DNA from 2 places in the Pseudoalteromonas sp. SM9913 genome. Region 1 is predicted to be linked to the other one. Evidence: predicted binding sites of a transcription regulator. Region 1 holds the regulator's gene; the other holds the start of a gene.
The links. The regulator sigma-54, encoded in region 1, starts transcription at its own class of promoters, with help from an activator protein. The targets are predictions, from matches to a motif close to GTTGGCACGNNNNTNGNNT.

Region 1 (7,705 bases):
TTATCGAAGAAATTGAACAAATTAGAGATAAAGTGCCGGGCTTTACTGGGGTTATCTCTGATTTAGGTGGGCCAACTGCAAATATGTACAAACTGCGTTGTACCAGTAAAAAAGCAGAGAGTACGTGCCGTCGCTTGTCGTGTGTGTATCCTGATATTTGTAAGCATATGGATACCGATCACACACCCACTATCGACTTATATAAAAAGGCGCGTGAGGTTAAAGGGATCAAAAAGATCTTAATTGCTTCGGGCGTGCGTTATGACCTTGCAGTACGTGATCCTCGTTACGTTAAAGAGCTAGTAACCCATCATGTTGGTGGATATTTAAAAATAGCACCTGAACACACAGAAGATGGCCCATTATCAAAAATGATGAAACCAGGTATGGGCGCCTATGATGAATTTAAAGCGTTATTTGATAAGTACTCAAAAGAAGCGGGTAAAAAGCAGTATTTAATTCCATACTTTATTTCTGCTCACCCGGGGACTAAAGATGAAGACATGGTAAACATGGCTTTATGGTTGAAATCGAATGATTTTAAGCTTGATCAGGTACAAAATTTTTATCCATCACCGATGGCCAACGCAACCACCATTTACCACACAGAAATGAACTCGCTTCGTAATATTAAAAATAATACTGAGCAAGTTGCTGTGCCTAAGGGAGCGCGTCAACGTCGTTTGCATAAAGCAATTTTACGCTATCACGATCCTGCCGGTTGGCCAATGGTCCGCGAAGCCCTGCGTAACATGGGCAAAGCCAAGCTTATTGGTAAAGGACCTAACTGTTTAGTCCCTGAAGAAGGACGAGATGAAAGACAAACCAAAGGCGGAAAAGGTAACAAGGGCGGTCGTCCTGCGCTTACTCGTCATACTGGCTTTAGCCAGTTTAAAAAAGCCAACACTAAACCTAAGGTAGGTGGTAATCGCCAGCGCGCTAAGTAGCCTTAACTTATGTAAAGTAACTATCGGCTTAAACAAAAACACCGCGTATTGATGCGGTGTTTTTGTTTAAAAACGTTTATAAAAAGATTAAATCAATAACCAAGTCGCAGTACCTAAGAAGGCAAATATACCAACAATATCAGTTACCGTGGTTAGTACCACACTGCCTGCAAGTGCTGGATCTATTTTCATTTTTTTAAGCAATAGTGGGATACTAGCACCCGCAATACCTGCTGCAACTAAATTCATAAACATAGCAAACGCTAAAACACCACCGAGTTTGAAATCCCATTGCCAAAGCGCAACAACACCGGCAATTAGGATAGACCAAACCATACCGTTAATCGCACCGATAGCGAGTTCTTTTAATAATAAAAAACGTTGGTTAGTTTGGTTGATATGACCCACCGCGATACCGCGAATAACCAAAGTTAAGGTTTGGCTGCCTGCAACCCCACCCATTGACGGGACAATGCCATTGAGCACAGCAAGAATTGGTAATATAGCTAAGGTGTTTTCAAAAAAGCTCGCCACAATTGCAGCCAGCAATGCAGTTAGTAAGTTTACACCCAGCCAAATTGAGCGCTTTTTAGAGCTTTTCAACACAGGTGCAAAGGTATCTTCTTCATCATCTAAACCCGCTAAACCCAGTAAACTGTGCTCAGCGTCTTCACGAATAACATCAACGATATCATCAATGGTGATCCGCCCAAGCAAGTGTGCGTTGTCATCAACAACCGGTGCCGATATCCAGTTATGACGCTCAAACAATTGTGCAACTTCGCTCTCATCCATTGAAATAGGAATAGACTCACAGTCTTCATCCATTAACTCATGAACAATTTTTTCAGGGGGATTAGTTAATAAAGTACTCAGCGATAGGGCGCCTAAAAAGCAGTTATTTTCATCAACCACATATAAGTCATCTGTACCCTCAGGTAATTCGCCGCGTAAGCGAATATAACGCAGTACCACATCTAGAGTCACATCGGGGCGAATAGTAACGGTATCTATATTCATCAATGCGCCAGCAGAGCGCTCTTGATACGATAAAGCCTGCGTTGCACGTTCTCTATCTTGAATATCCATAGCGCTAACAACGTCTTTATAAACGGTGTCAGGTAGGCTACGTAGTACTTCCCCTAAGTCATCATGGCCCATGTCTTCGGTTGCGGCAGCAATGTGCTCGGGTGCCATTTGCGCAATAATGCCCAAACGTACATCTTCAGACAGCTCTTCAAGCACATCACCTTGTACATCAGGATCAACAAGCTGCCAGAGCATACGGCGAATTTTATGCGGGGATGATTCTAAAAGAAGTGCGGTATCACAAGGCGCCGTCTTTGCCAGCATGCGTCTAACTTGAACAAATTGACCACTATTTAGTGACTTAGTCACCTGTTTTAGTTGTTGTAGTGGAATATCTTGTTCTAAAGCTTCAGGCATTGGCGTCCTTAATTAAATTGTATTACATGCTGGAAGGGTATAAATGCTATTCAATTTTAGTTTATCTTACTTTATGTGAGCAAACTACCTCAACCACTATTAACCTAAGCTTAGGATGATGAGTTAATAATGAACTTTTTTATTCTTGCTCATTAAATCGTTGGTCGATGAGCTCACCTATTGCGCTAAGTGCAGGCTCAGCGTCGGGGCCTTCGCATACCACCTTAACTTCTTTGCCTTGGCTGCTTTCGAGTAACATAAGTGCCAGCACGCTATCGCCAGCGGCTTGTTTGTCATCTTGAAATAAAGTGATTGTGGCATCAAATTGCACAGAAAGCTGAGCTAATACTGTCGCCGCTCTAGCGTGTAATCCTAATTTGTTTTTTATTAAAAATGTATTTTCTAAGCGCATTGCATGTTCTCACTCGGTATTATTCTTGTTCTCGGTGGCGAATTTTTACATTAGGATGGCTCATTGCAAAGCTTTCGCCAATGGTTTGCGCTAAATAAACAGAGCGGTGTTGCCCACCGGTACAGCCAATTGCAATGGTTAAGTAGCTGCGGTTATTTCGTTCTAAATGCGGCAGCCATGTTTGCACAAATGTTTGAATTTGCCATGTAAATTTTTGCACTATACTGTGACTTGCTAGGTAGTCTTTTACTGGTTGGTCCAGCCCTGTAAGTGGCTTAAGTTCAGGCTCCCAATGCGGGTTTGGTAAAAAGCGGGCATCAAATACGTAATCTGCTTCTTTAGGGATGCCGTGTTTAAAACCAAATGACTCAAAGGTAATGATCAGTTGTTTATCTTTTTTTCCGAGTATTTTTTCACGAATAGACTCAGCAAGCTGATGCACACTTAAATCTGTGGTATCAATCATATAATCAGCACGGTTAATCAATACATCAAGTAGTTGTTTTTCTTTTTTTATGGCTAAATCAAGCGGCAAAGAATCAATAGATAAAGGGTGGAGACGTCGCGTTTCTGAAAAACGTTTTATTAATGTTTGATCGTCACTGTCTAAATAAAATACCGTTGGTTTAGTAAAACCAGGTAAATATTCAATGATTTCATTAAACTGCTGTTGCTCTTTAGGTAGGTTACGTACATCAACACTCACGGCAATTTTATTATAACTGTCGGAAACACTGCGCACTAATGATGGTAATAAATTAAGAGGAATATTGTCTACACAATAATAACCTAAGTCTTCCACAACGCGTAACGCCACAGATTTACCTGACCCTGAACGACCGCTTATAATTATTAATTCCATTTATCACCTTTCTTTATTACTACGATTGACTGACGATAACCTGATACAGTTCGCTATCCGATTTGGCGGCGCGTAACTGTTTACAAAATTCTTTATCATTGAGCTTATCAGCAATCGTGGCTAGCGTCTTCAAATGCTGCTGATTATCGCCATCGGGAACAATTAACGCGACAAAAATGTCAACCGGTCGGTTATCAATCGCATCAAAATTAATAGCTGTTTCGCTCACTAAAATCAAAGCTAGGGGCTCTTGAGCACCACTCATGCGACCATGTGGAATAGCAATGCCTCGACCAATGCCTGTACTTCCTAGCTTTTCTCTTGCAGTTAATGCATTAAGAATATCTTGTTGTGTTAAATAGGGCAGCTTATTGTGAGCCAATTCACTGATAAATTCTAAAATTCTTTTTTTACTATTAAAAAGGACCGCAGCTTTACTGCAGTCCTGACAGATAAGTGAGCTTAGTTTCATAGTGTTAGTGTCGAGCAAGTTTCTCTTTGTGTTTAATTACTTGACGATCTAGCTTGTCAATGAGCGAGTCTATAGCGGCATACATATCTTGATGCTCAGTAGAGGCAAAAATCTCAGCGCCACTAACATGAACGGTTGCTTCAGCTTTTTGGTTTAGTTTTTCTACATCGAGAATAACGTGCACATTCGTTATGTGATCAGTGTGCCTCTGTAACTTCGAAAATTTACTATTTACGTAGTCTCTAAGCGAGTCGGTAATATCTACATGGCGACCAGTTAAATTCAGTTGCATAAACATTTTCCTCTTTGTTGTACGCCTTAAATCAAACTTTTACGTTGATTAGACGGGGGAATAGCTAGAGATTCGCGATATTTTGCAATGGTTCTCCTCGCTACTTTAATTCCTTGCTCTGCCAATATATCTGCAATTTTACTATCACTCAATGGTTTAGCTGAGTTTTCTGCAGCGATTAATTTTTTAATTAATGCACGTATTGCTGTTGATGAACATTCGCCACCATTTTCAGTACTTACATGGCTTGAAAAGAAATATTTAAGCTCAAAAATGCCACGTGGTGTATGCATGTATTTTTGCGTAGTAACACGCGATATAGTCGACTCATGCATTTCCACCATTTCAGCCACATCGTTAAGCACCATAGGCTTCATAGCCTCAGGACCGTGTTCAAAAAAGGCCTGTTGCTGCTGCACAATACAGTTGGTTACTTTAAGTAGCGTGTCATTTCTACTTTCTAAGCTTTTTATAAACCATTTAGCCTCTTGTAAGTGCGAGCGAATAAACTGGCTATCACCACTTGATTTAACCGTACGCGACATAGCTGCATATTGGCTATTTACTCTGATCTTAGGCATGCTATCTGGGTTTAATTCAACTACCCAACGACCTTTAACTTTTTTAACCGACACATCAGGAATAACGTATTCAGACTCTTCTCTGACAATAGTGTCTGCCGGTTTTGGGCTGAGCGTATGAATCAACGTCATGATTTCTTTAAGCTCATCTTCTTTAAGCTTTGTTTTTTTCATTAACGTGCGATAGTCACGTGCAGCAAGTAAATCAATATGATCGGTTAAGATCATTTTTGTTTCGTTTAAAAAAGGTGTGTCTTTATCAAATTGATTTAGCTGAATACACAAGCACTCTTGTAAACTACGCGCGGCTATTCCCACTGGATCAAATAGTTGAATACGCTTTAGTACCGCTTCTATTTCGTCAAGTTCAACTTCATCTTCGCCGTCGTTTTCTTGGTTAAAGCTTTCTAATATTTCTTCACAGCTAAGGGTTAGAATCCCTGAGTCGTCTACAGCTTCTACAATTGCAATAGCTATCGCTTCATCGGTAGGACTAAACGGCGTCAGTTGAAGTTGCCACATTAAATACTCATGCAGCGTTTCAGTCGAAGAGCCTTGATAAATAGATTCATCTTCTGGCATTGGGCCCGATGAAGAGGCAGGCGCAGCGCTCATATATTCATCCCAAGTAACATCCATAGCCATATCATCGCTAATAGTGTCTTTGGTCATTGCTTCGCCGCTATCTTGCTCATACTCGCTAGGTTTATCGTCAGCTGAGGCACTTAGCGTTATGTCATCGTTATCGGCTTTTTGTTCGTTTTTACCTGCAGTGTCTTCGCTGTAATCGTGTTCTTCAACTTCAAGCAAGGGGTTGCTATCGAGCGCTTCTTGAATTTCTTGCTGGAGATCCAATGTACTGAGTTGCAATAAGCGAATTGCTTGTTGCAACTGTGGAGTCATTGTAAGTTGCTGGCCCATGCGCAGCTGTAATGATTGCCTCATGTATCTCTAACAATCCTTTTAAATTACGGTCTGTTGACCTTTACGGATTAAAATTTGTTCAAACTAGGGGCGGTTTAATTGCGGCGCGAGGTTTGTAACCTAGTGGGCTAAGTCAAAACCGAGCAACAAAGAGTAAATCGTCCCTAGGCAGAACCCGAAGGGCAGCGCCTGTTTGGCATTGATGCTGCGTTATCGCCTATTTATGGGGAATACCACACCACATAGGCTCTGGCTTGCCTAAATACCAAACAGACTGCTGCAAATTCAACCTTGAAAGGTCAACAGACCTAAGTATGATTAATCTTAGCAGATGCTTAGTGGAATAACACACATATTAGAGCTTGAACTGCTCGCCTAAATAAACATCGCGTACTGTTTTATCGTTTAATACATATTCTGGAGTGCCTGATGCAATTAACTCTCCATGAGAAACTATGTAGGCTTTTTCACAAACATCAAGAGTTTCGCGTACGTTGTGATCTGTGATAAGTACGCCAATTCCTCGGTTTTTAAGATGCTCTATAATCTTTTTAATATCTAATACTGAGATAGGATCAACCCCCGCAAAGGGTTCGTCTAAAAGGATAAATTTAGGGTTTGCTGCTAACGCGCGAGCAATTTCAACGCGGCGACGTTCACCACCTGATAAAGCCATACCTTGACTATCGCGGATATGCTGAATGCTAAATTCATCAAGTAAATTATTTAAGGTATCTTCGCGTTGTTGTTTATTTAATTCTTTACGTGTTTCTAAGATAGCCATTAAGTTTTGATAAACAGTCAGCTTTCTAAAAATAGACGACTCTTGCGGTAAATAACCAATCCCTAAACGCGCTCGGCTGTGCATCGGTAATAAAGTAATATCTTTATCATCAATTGATATTTTGCCTTTATCGCTAGGGACAAGGCCTACAATCATATAAAAGGTGGTGGTTTTACCTGCACCATTAGGGCCAAGTAACCCCACAATACTGCCAGCTTCAACCTCTAGGCCAACGTTTTTTACAACTTCACGACCTTTATAGCTTTTAGCTAATAGCTCTGCTTTTAATGTGCTCATGGTTGGCCTTTATCATCTTCTTTTTTATTTTCAACAGGCACTAAAATAGTGTGTACACGGTCTGTTGAGTTTTCGTCTTTTTCTGCGCTAATTAACTGCTGCTCGATATCGTAAGTGATACTTTTAGCTGTTATTTGTTGACCTGCTTGAGCAATGCTTGCATCGCCGATTAAGGTTAAAAAACGCAGCGACACATCGTAACGCACTTCATTAGCACTGGCGCTCATTATGGTGCCATCAGCTTGGGTTTCTTCAAAATATGCAGGGCTGCCTGTGGCAATTAATAACTGTTTGTTATCGCCTAGCTCATCGCGTTTATGCACTTCTAAACGGTCAGCTGTGATACGGCGATTACCATGAATAATTTCAACATTTTTCTCAAAAATGCCTACGTTTTCTTTTAATTGACCTTCTTGCTTATCTGCACTAATTGAAATTTGATTAGCAGCGGGGGCTTCAGCAGGTTCAGCGCCATTACTGTTAAAAGCAATTAATAGTGAGGGAAAAATTAAAATTTTAAATAGGTTATTGGTCATAATATAGGGTTCGCGTATGGTTAATAAGTTTAATCACCTCGGTTTTTAAATCGGCCTCAAGGCCTTTACCTGTGATTTTTAAATTAGGTCCTGTAATAACGACAGGCTGCTGTGATTGCATGGTTAATAGTTTTATATCAACATTGATGGTC
Region 2 (7,705 bases), 1.3 Mb from region 1:
CTGAGGTACTCAAATATTTTTGACCTGTCGTAACGCGCTCCTGCGCACCAGCTACATTTTGTTGATTCTCAAGTATTTTATTAATGTTATTTTGATACATTAAATTATTTGATAAACGCATAATTACCTCGCCGCACTCAGTAAAGTGTCAAAAATAGAACGTGCTGCAGACAGTACTTGAGCCGATGCAGCATAAGATTGCTGAAAACGCAGCAAATTAGCTGCCTCTTCATCTAAATTTACGCCGGATAACGATTCATACCAGGCTTCTGATTGCTGTGCTAAAGCATCAAATGCCGCCCCGTTGGTTTTTGCTTGACTGGTTACTACACCAACATCGGTTACTAATCCAGCATAGGCCTGGTTCAAGGTTTTATGATTATCGGCTGAGGCACTTGCTACCACATTTTGACGTACTAAATCGCTATTTTGTAAGTCAGCGAGTTTTTGACCATTACGGTTATCATCAAAACCGCCTTCATTAAATTCTAAATTAAAGGTATCACCTGTAGCCGGTACCCCTTCAATATTAAAGTCAAAACCATAGCCATCATAAGGAGGCCCCGCTTGCGCCAAAATATTGTTAGCAGGCGGTATAACCGTAAACGTGGTTGTACCATTACCATCAGTAAGTTGATATTCGTTAGCATTAGCAGTTTTAACAATGTTAATAGGACCATTTGCTAAGCCTAAAGGGTTTGTAAAACTGCCGGTAGTTACATCGCTCACATCACCCGGTGAAATAGTCCCAGTGCCTGTATTATCAAGCCCGTCTGCTGTTCTAATTGGAGAGGCCAATGCAATGTCTTCTCCTCGACCTGTTGTCAGCGATATATTGCCAGCCGCGCCACTATTAAGTTTTATCTGAAATTGATCACCGGCATTACCAGCTCCGGTTACGTTTAGCTCTAAACCAAACGACTCCCCGCTGGTGATTGCCGCAGAGTCAATAATGCCACTCGGTGGAATAACAGCTAACGATGCACTGCCTAAAGGCTCGCCTTTATTATCTATTGGCTGAATACTTACTTCGTTAGGGTTCCCCGTATAGGTGATCACAAAATCACTCGCTGGTAGTTCACTGCCTTTACCAGCTTCAACGGTTGCTGACATATTAGCTGTTCCGGTATTTGCTTGATAAACAAAAGCACTGACCGTTGGGATATCAAAAATATCGCCTCCAAGCTCACCGTTTGCATCCATTCCTAAACGGTTTTGCTGATTAAACGAATCAGCAAGCGCAATGCCCATCTGACCTATTTGATTTTGTGCAGGCACCAAAATATCGTCTCTAAATGCCAATAAGCCACCAATTTTACCTTTGAGTTTAGTGGGATCTATTTCTAGTGGAACGGCTTGGCCACCATTTACATCTAAGCGTAACTCTTTAAAATTGGCATCGGGATCGCCACTAATCGAAAACAAGTTAAATGAACCATTTTGCATAACAACCGCTTCACCTGTGCCCATAAATACTTGTTTTTCACCATTAGGGCCATCGAGTGTTTCTATATCAATTAGTTTTGATAAATCACGTATTGCTTTATCACGCTCGTTGTAAGCTGAGCTAGCATCTGCTTCGTTTTTAGTGCCATGAACACCCGCAATTTCTTGATTTAACGAACTAATACTTTCGATTAACGTATTCGCCTCTTCAGAAAATATTTCTAATTGCTCATTAACCACTGCTTTTTGCTCTGAAACAATACCTGCAAGCCGGTCCATTTGATCAATCAGATTTTGCGCATCACTCATCACCAATGAACGAGCAACCGTAGATGAAGGTTGGTTAAGTGCTTCTTGCACGTTGTTAAACATCGAGTTGATACTAGTTGATAAGCTGTTTGATTTTTCTGAAAAAATTTGATCAACCCGACTCGCCTCGCTAACAAATTGATCAAAAAAGCTTTTATTTGAGGTATCTCGGTTTAATTGCTTTTGTGCAAACTCATTTAATAACCGGTACGTTTGACCGCGGCCCACCTGATTATCAATCATGGTAGTAAATTCAGTGCGCTCTCGTACATACCCTTCAGTATTAACGTTTGCGATGTTTTTACTTGTCGTTTGCAATAACTCAGAGTTTGCTCTTATTCCTGAATTAGCAATATTTAATAAATTAAACGACATGTTACTCTACTCCTTGGCGGATAACGCTTGTGGCGATATTCTTTAACTCGTTACTGTTAAGCACTCTTTTTATTTTGTCTGCATAGTTAGGGTCGGTTGCATAACCGGCTTGCTGTAAAGAGTCTAAAAATTTGTGCGGCTTTGCTGTATTGTTTAATGCATCTTGATAGCGAGGGTTCTGTGTTAAAAAATCCACAAAATCATTCACGCTATCTTTTATTGAGTCATACGCTCTAAAGCTTGCTTGCTTTTTAACTGCAGCGCCTTGCTCAAACTCTAAAGTGACCTTACTGGCTTTTTCGCCCTGCCAACTTTTATCTGACTTTATATTGAATAAATTATTTGAGCTATTGCCATCACCTTTACTGATAATATGTTTACCCCAACCAGTCTCTAATGCTGCTTGCGCAACCATAACCGCCGGATTTAAACCAATTTTCTTAGCCGCTGTTTTTGCGTGTTCCCATACGGTGCTTACAAATTCCTCAGCATTTTCAAATGTGCCAGACGCTATGTTTTGTTCGCTTTTTTCAGTTGAATCAACGAGCGGCACTTTTTCAGTGACCTTTTGGTTTTCTTGATGAGGTAAGGTGCTACCCGCACGTTGGTCACTAAAGAAATCTGACGTTGTACGAAGAACAGAGCCTGGCATAAAGTTTTTTCCATCTGGCGATAGTTGCTGCACAATTAAATCTGCAAGACCTAAAGAGCCATTTGATGAAAGCTCTGTAGCCATCTGTTGGTCGTGCATTTCTTCAAAAAACTTCACGCCACTTGCATTAAATGGGCTTTCTTTGTCTTCAAAAGCCTCATTGGCTTTACGCATACTTTTCAGTAGCATTTGGGTGAAGATAGCTTCAAATTGTGCCGCCGCTTTTTTTAACGCCGCTTTAGATGCATCGGTTGATGCATCACCGCTGTTTAAAGCATCTCGACGCAAAGAGTCTAAGTTGCCTAAATCAAAAAAGTTTTGCTTATCTAGATGATTTGTTTCCATCAGCTTTTTGACACAATAATTAATAATACCTAGTTAAATGCAATAATTGAGCCAAAAGAAGAGTAGCGATGAAAGGTTAAGGATGAAAGGTTAAGGATGAAAGGTTAAGGGTTAAAGACCCTAGGGCTTAGGGTCTAGAATCTTATAAAACTAAATTACAACAAGCTGACCGTTAATTGCACCGGCTTCTTTAAGTGCTTCAAGAATCGCCATTAAATCGCCAGGGGCAGCGCCAACTTCATTAATAGCACGAACTAAATCATCAAGGCTTACACCTGGGTCAAATACAAAAGCACGTGAATCATCTTGATTAACGTCAATAATACTTTGTTGGGTAACCACTGTTTCCCCCTCTGCTAGAGGATTTGGCTGCGCCACATTTTGTTGCTCAGCAATGGTCACAGTAAGACCACCATGTGTAATTGCTGCAGGTTGTAATTTTACATTTTTGCCAATAACTATAGTGCCGGTACGTGAGTTAACAATTATTTTTGCCGAAGTATCCGCAGGCTTAAACTCTAAGTTTTCAAGAGTTGATAAATACGATACGCGCTGTGAAGCATCTCGTGGCGCAACAACCCGAATAGAGGCGGCATCGAGTGCTTGTGCGCTATTTGGGCCAATTAAATCATTTATGGTTTTTTCTAAACGTTTTGCGGTTGTAAAGTCCGGACGGTTTAAATTAAAGGTAATATAATCGTTTTGCATAAATGGGCTTTTAACGGCACGTTCAACCGTGGCACCGTTTGGCACACGCCCTACGGTTGGCGTATTAATAACGACTCGGCTGCCATCTAGGCCTTCAGCACCTAAGCCACCAACAATTAAGCTCCCTTGTGCAATAGCGTATACATTTCCATCAACCCCTTTTAAAAATGTTTGTAATAATGTGCCACCGCGCAGGCTGCCTGCACTGCCAATTGATGACACGGTTATATCTATGGTTTGCCCTGGCTTTCTAAATGGAGGGAGTTCAGCATGAACAGCAACCGCTGCAACATTTTTAATTTTTGGCTTTAAACTAGAAGGTAACGTAATACCAAAACTATTGAGCATGCCTTTGAAGCTTTGTTCGGTAAAACGGCTTTGCTCACCGGTACCTGGTAAACCAACAACTAAGCCATAGCCCACTAATTGGTTTGAGCGCACCCCTTCAACCATAGATACATCTTTAATTCGCTCAGCACTGGCAGTAAATTGCCAGCCTAGTAGCACCATAAAACAAAAACTTTAAAACCATTCATGTCGAATGTCCTCTAAAAAGGAAACAATGAGCTACTAAAGAAACGCGTTAACCAACCCGGGCTTTGTGCCTCTTGAGTTTGACCCTTACCTGAATACTGAATACGCGCATTCGCAATACGATTAGACTCAACAGTATTATCAGCATTAACATCTTGTGGACGCACTAACCCCTCTAAGCGAATAAATTCTTCACCGGTATTTAGCGTTAGCCATTTTTCACCGCGAATCACTAAATTACCATTTGGTAATACTCGCATCACGTTAACCGAAATATCGCCAACTAGGCTGTTTGATTGATTTGATTTTGAGTCACCTTTAAACGACGCATCACTACCAACCCCAAATTGAATACTATCGCCACCAATATTAACCGGTAAACCACCTAAACCAATAACAGGATCGAGGCTAGCATCTGTTTGTTTATCTGTTTCTGTTTTAGCCGCTTTTGTGGCTTGGGTTGACTCTTGCAATTTAACAGTAATGATATCGCCTGTTCTAAGTGCTTTCTTATCGGCATATAAGTCATTCGATAACTGAGTACTGAATAAAGAGCCAGTTGCTACCACTGGCTCCATATTAGGCTCAGGATACATAGGTGCATAGTAGGGATCGTCCTGCACTACTTCATTATTTTGTGTAGATACACAACCGCTTAACAGTAAAGTCCCTACTGCAAATAACATGATATTACGCATACAATCCCCCAAGACTATAATTGTTGATTGATGTAGCTCATCATTTCATCAACCGCTGAAATTACCTTTGAGTTCATTTCGTAAACTCGCTGAGTTTCAATCAAATTAACCAACTCTTCGGTCACATTTACATTTGATGTTTCAAGTGAACCTTGAATAATTGTACCTAAGCCCTCAACCCCCGGGTTACCTTGAACAGGTGCACCACTTACTGCAGTTTCGGTATAAAGGTTTTGCCCTATAGGCTCAAGGCCCGACGGATTGATAAAATCACTAATAGTAATTTGACCAATAACCACGTTTTCGGCTTGACCTTTAATGCGAACTGACACTTCACCATCTTGAGATACGGTGATTGACTGTGCATCATCAGGCACATTCATTTCAGGCTGAACAACGTAACCGGCACCCGAAGTTACAACTCGCCCCTCACCGTCGGTGGTAAACTGACCGTTACGCGAATAGGCAATATTGCCATCAGGCTGTAAAACCTCAAAAAATCCAGGACCAGAAATCATCCAATCTAATGAATTTTCAGTGGTGAGCATGTTACCTTGGGAAAAGTTTTTCTGATTAGCGACCACTTTCGTACCCGCGCCCAACATTAAGCCTGACGGCATTTCGGTGTCTTGCGATGAGCGACCGCCTGGTTGATTAATATTTTGGTAGAGTAAGTCTTCAAAAATAGCGCGGCTTTTTTTGTAACCCACTGTACTGGCATTCGCTAAGTTATTTGATATAACCGATATATCTGTTTGTTGAGCGTCAAGCCCTGTTTTACTTATCCATAATGCTGGATTCATAATAATATCCTCACGTTATAGTTAAACGATGCGCATCAGCTGTTCTTGACGTTCGTCAATCTCTTCAGCTGTTTTCATCAGTTTTACTTGTAATTCAAATTGGCGTTGATGACTGATCATATCGACCATTTCATGCACAGGATTTACATTCGATTTTTCTAATGTGCCGCCTAATACTTGTACATTGGCTGATGTTTCAACTATTTGGCCTGGTTTAGCTCTAAATAAGCCATCGTTACCCTTCTCGAGTGTAGCGTTGTTTGCATCAACTACTTTTAGCCGATCAACTTCTTCTAAAAAGTTAGCCGGTGCACCTTGAGGGCGAACTTGAATAGTGCCATCTTTGCTAAATTCAATTTTTTCAATCGGTACAGGTAATATGACTGGCCCACCTTCGCCAATAACTTGACGACCGTCGCTGGTAGTCAACATTCCTTCAGCCGTTATATTTAACGAACCCACTTTTGTATAGGCTTCATTACCAGAGGCATCCTGAACACTCAGCCATGCGTTATCACTCATAGCAATATCAAGGCTGCGACCTGTTTCGACAACACCGCCCGATGTCATGTTTGATCCTGGGCGCTCCTGCATAGCAAAAACACGAGTCGGCAAACCTTCACCGAAAGCCTGCATTGACCGTGCTTGCGCAAAATCAGATTTAAACCCAGTGGTATTCGCATTTGCCAAATTATTGGCTTTAAGAGCAAGCCCTTGCATGCTTTGTTTAGCGCCAGATGCCGCTATGTAGACCATTTTATCCATAACATCGACTCATTAAGAAATCTATGTATGAGTAAATGCAATATAAGTGCCAAATTAAATTTAAGTGTGAATAAGATTTTAGGAGAGGAATAAAAAAGGCTGCACTAAGCAGCCTTAGTAAATCAAAATATGATTATCTGATCTGAAGGATGTTCTGTTGAATAGTTGAGTTAACCTCAAGCGCACGAGAGTTTGCTTGGAAGTTACGCTGCGCACTAATCAAATCAACCAGCTCATTGGTTAAGTTTACGTTAGACTGCTCAAGAGCTGACGAATTAATGTTGCCTAGTGTGCCTGAACCTGGCTCACCCGCAATTGGTTCCCCCGAGGTCAAACTTTTTTTCCATGAAGTGTCACCTACTTGCTGCAAACCTTGTGAGTTTGAAAAGCGCACCATGGCAACTTGACCTAAGTAAGTTGAATCACCATTACTGTAAGATGCAACAACTTTTCCATCTGTACCAATATCAATACCCGCTAAGCGACCTACTGTCGCACCATCTTGCTCTAGTGCTTTCACCTCAAAGCGACTCGCATATTGAGTAGGCGTTCTATTTGCAGTACCGGCCTCATCGCGCCAATTAATCGCAATATCATCAAATTGGGCGCCATTAGATAAAATACCCGATAAATTAGTTCCGGTTAAATTAACATCAGTAAAGGTTGGACCAACATTTGGAGCACCATTAGTCGTTGCAGGCAAACCGCTAGCATCAAACCCAAAGGTACTTAGCGGGCTTGGTGTTGCTGTCGCGGCACCAGTTGCATCAAAGGGAGTTTTATCAAGCGTACCATGTACTTGCCATTCATTAGGCGCTGTTTTTACAAAAAAGAATTGTAGAACATGTGGCTCACCAAGTGAGTCATACATTGTGGTCGATGTCGAAGAGTTATAAGTAGTACTGTCTGTTGCATCAAAAGGGACAGCTATTACATCTTCTCGAGAATCGACGTTAAATGATGTATAAACGTTTGAAGTAGAGCGCGGAGAGCCCGAAGAATCTGGTATTTGTAAAGCAGATGAAGTACTAAGACTTACAGAGGTCGTATCACCACTAACTTCATCAACT

Region 2: flgJ (flagellar assembly peptidoglycan hydrolase FlgJ) is a predicted target of sigma-54. The motif match lies at 3,165-3,183, and genes of this name have one in related genera.

The regions. Positions count from the first base shown of each region.
Region 1 is NC_014803.1:426,369-434,073, forward strand. Features, by position in the region: gene PSM_RS01965 (YgiQ family radical SAM protein) at 1-947, shown strand, start outside; gene mgtE (magnesium transporter) at 1,035-2,393, opposite strand; gene PSM_RS01975 (HPr family phosphocarrier protein) at 2,533-2,805, opposite strand; gene rapZ (RNase adapter RapZ) at 2,825-3,667, opposite strand; gene ptsN (PTS IIA-like nitrogen regulatory protein PtsN) at 3,687-4,139, opposite strand; gene hpf (ribosome hibernation promoting factor) at 4,144-4,431, opposite strand; gene PSM_RS01995 (RNA polymerase factor sigma-54) at 4,458-5,957, opposite strand; gene lptB (LPS export ABC transporter ATP-binding protein) at 6,292-7,017, opposite strand; gene lptA (lipopolysaccharide transport periplasmic protein LptA) at 7,014-7,553, opposite strand; gene lptC (LPS export ABC transporter periplasmic protein LptC) at 7,543-7,705, opposite strand, start outside.
Region 2 is NC_014803.1:2,436,424-2,444,128, forward strand. Features, by position in the region: gene flgL (flagellar hook-associated protein FlgL) at 1-121, opposite strand, end outside; gene flgK (flagellar hook-associated protein FlgK) at 124-2,130, opposite strand; gene flgJ (flagellar assembly peptidoglycan hydrolase FlgJ) at 2,132-3,127, opposite strand; gene PSM_RS11175 (flagellar basal body P-ring protein FlgI) at 3,278-4,345, opposite strand; gene flgH (flagellar basal body L-ring protein FlgH) at 4,384-5,067, opposite strand; gene flgG (flagellar basal-body rod protein FlgG) at 5,082-5,870, opposite strand; gene PSM_RS11190 (flagellar basal body rod protein FlgF) at 5,892-6,635, opposite strand; gene flgE (flagellar hook protein FlgE) at 6,769-7,705, opposite strand, start outside.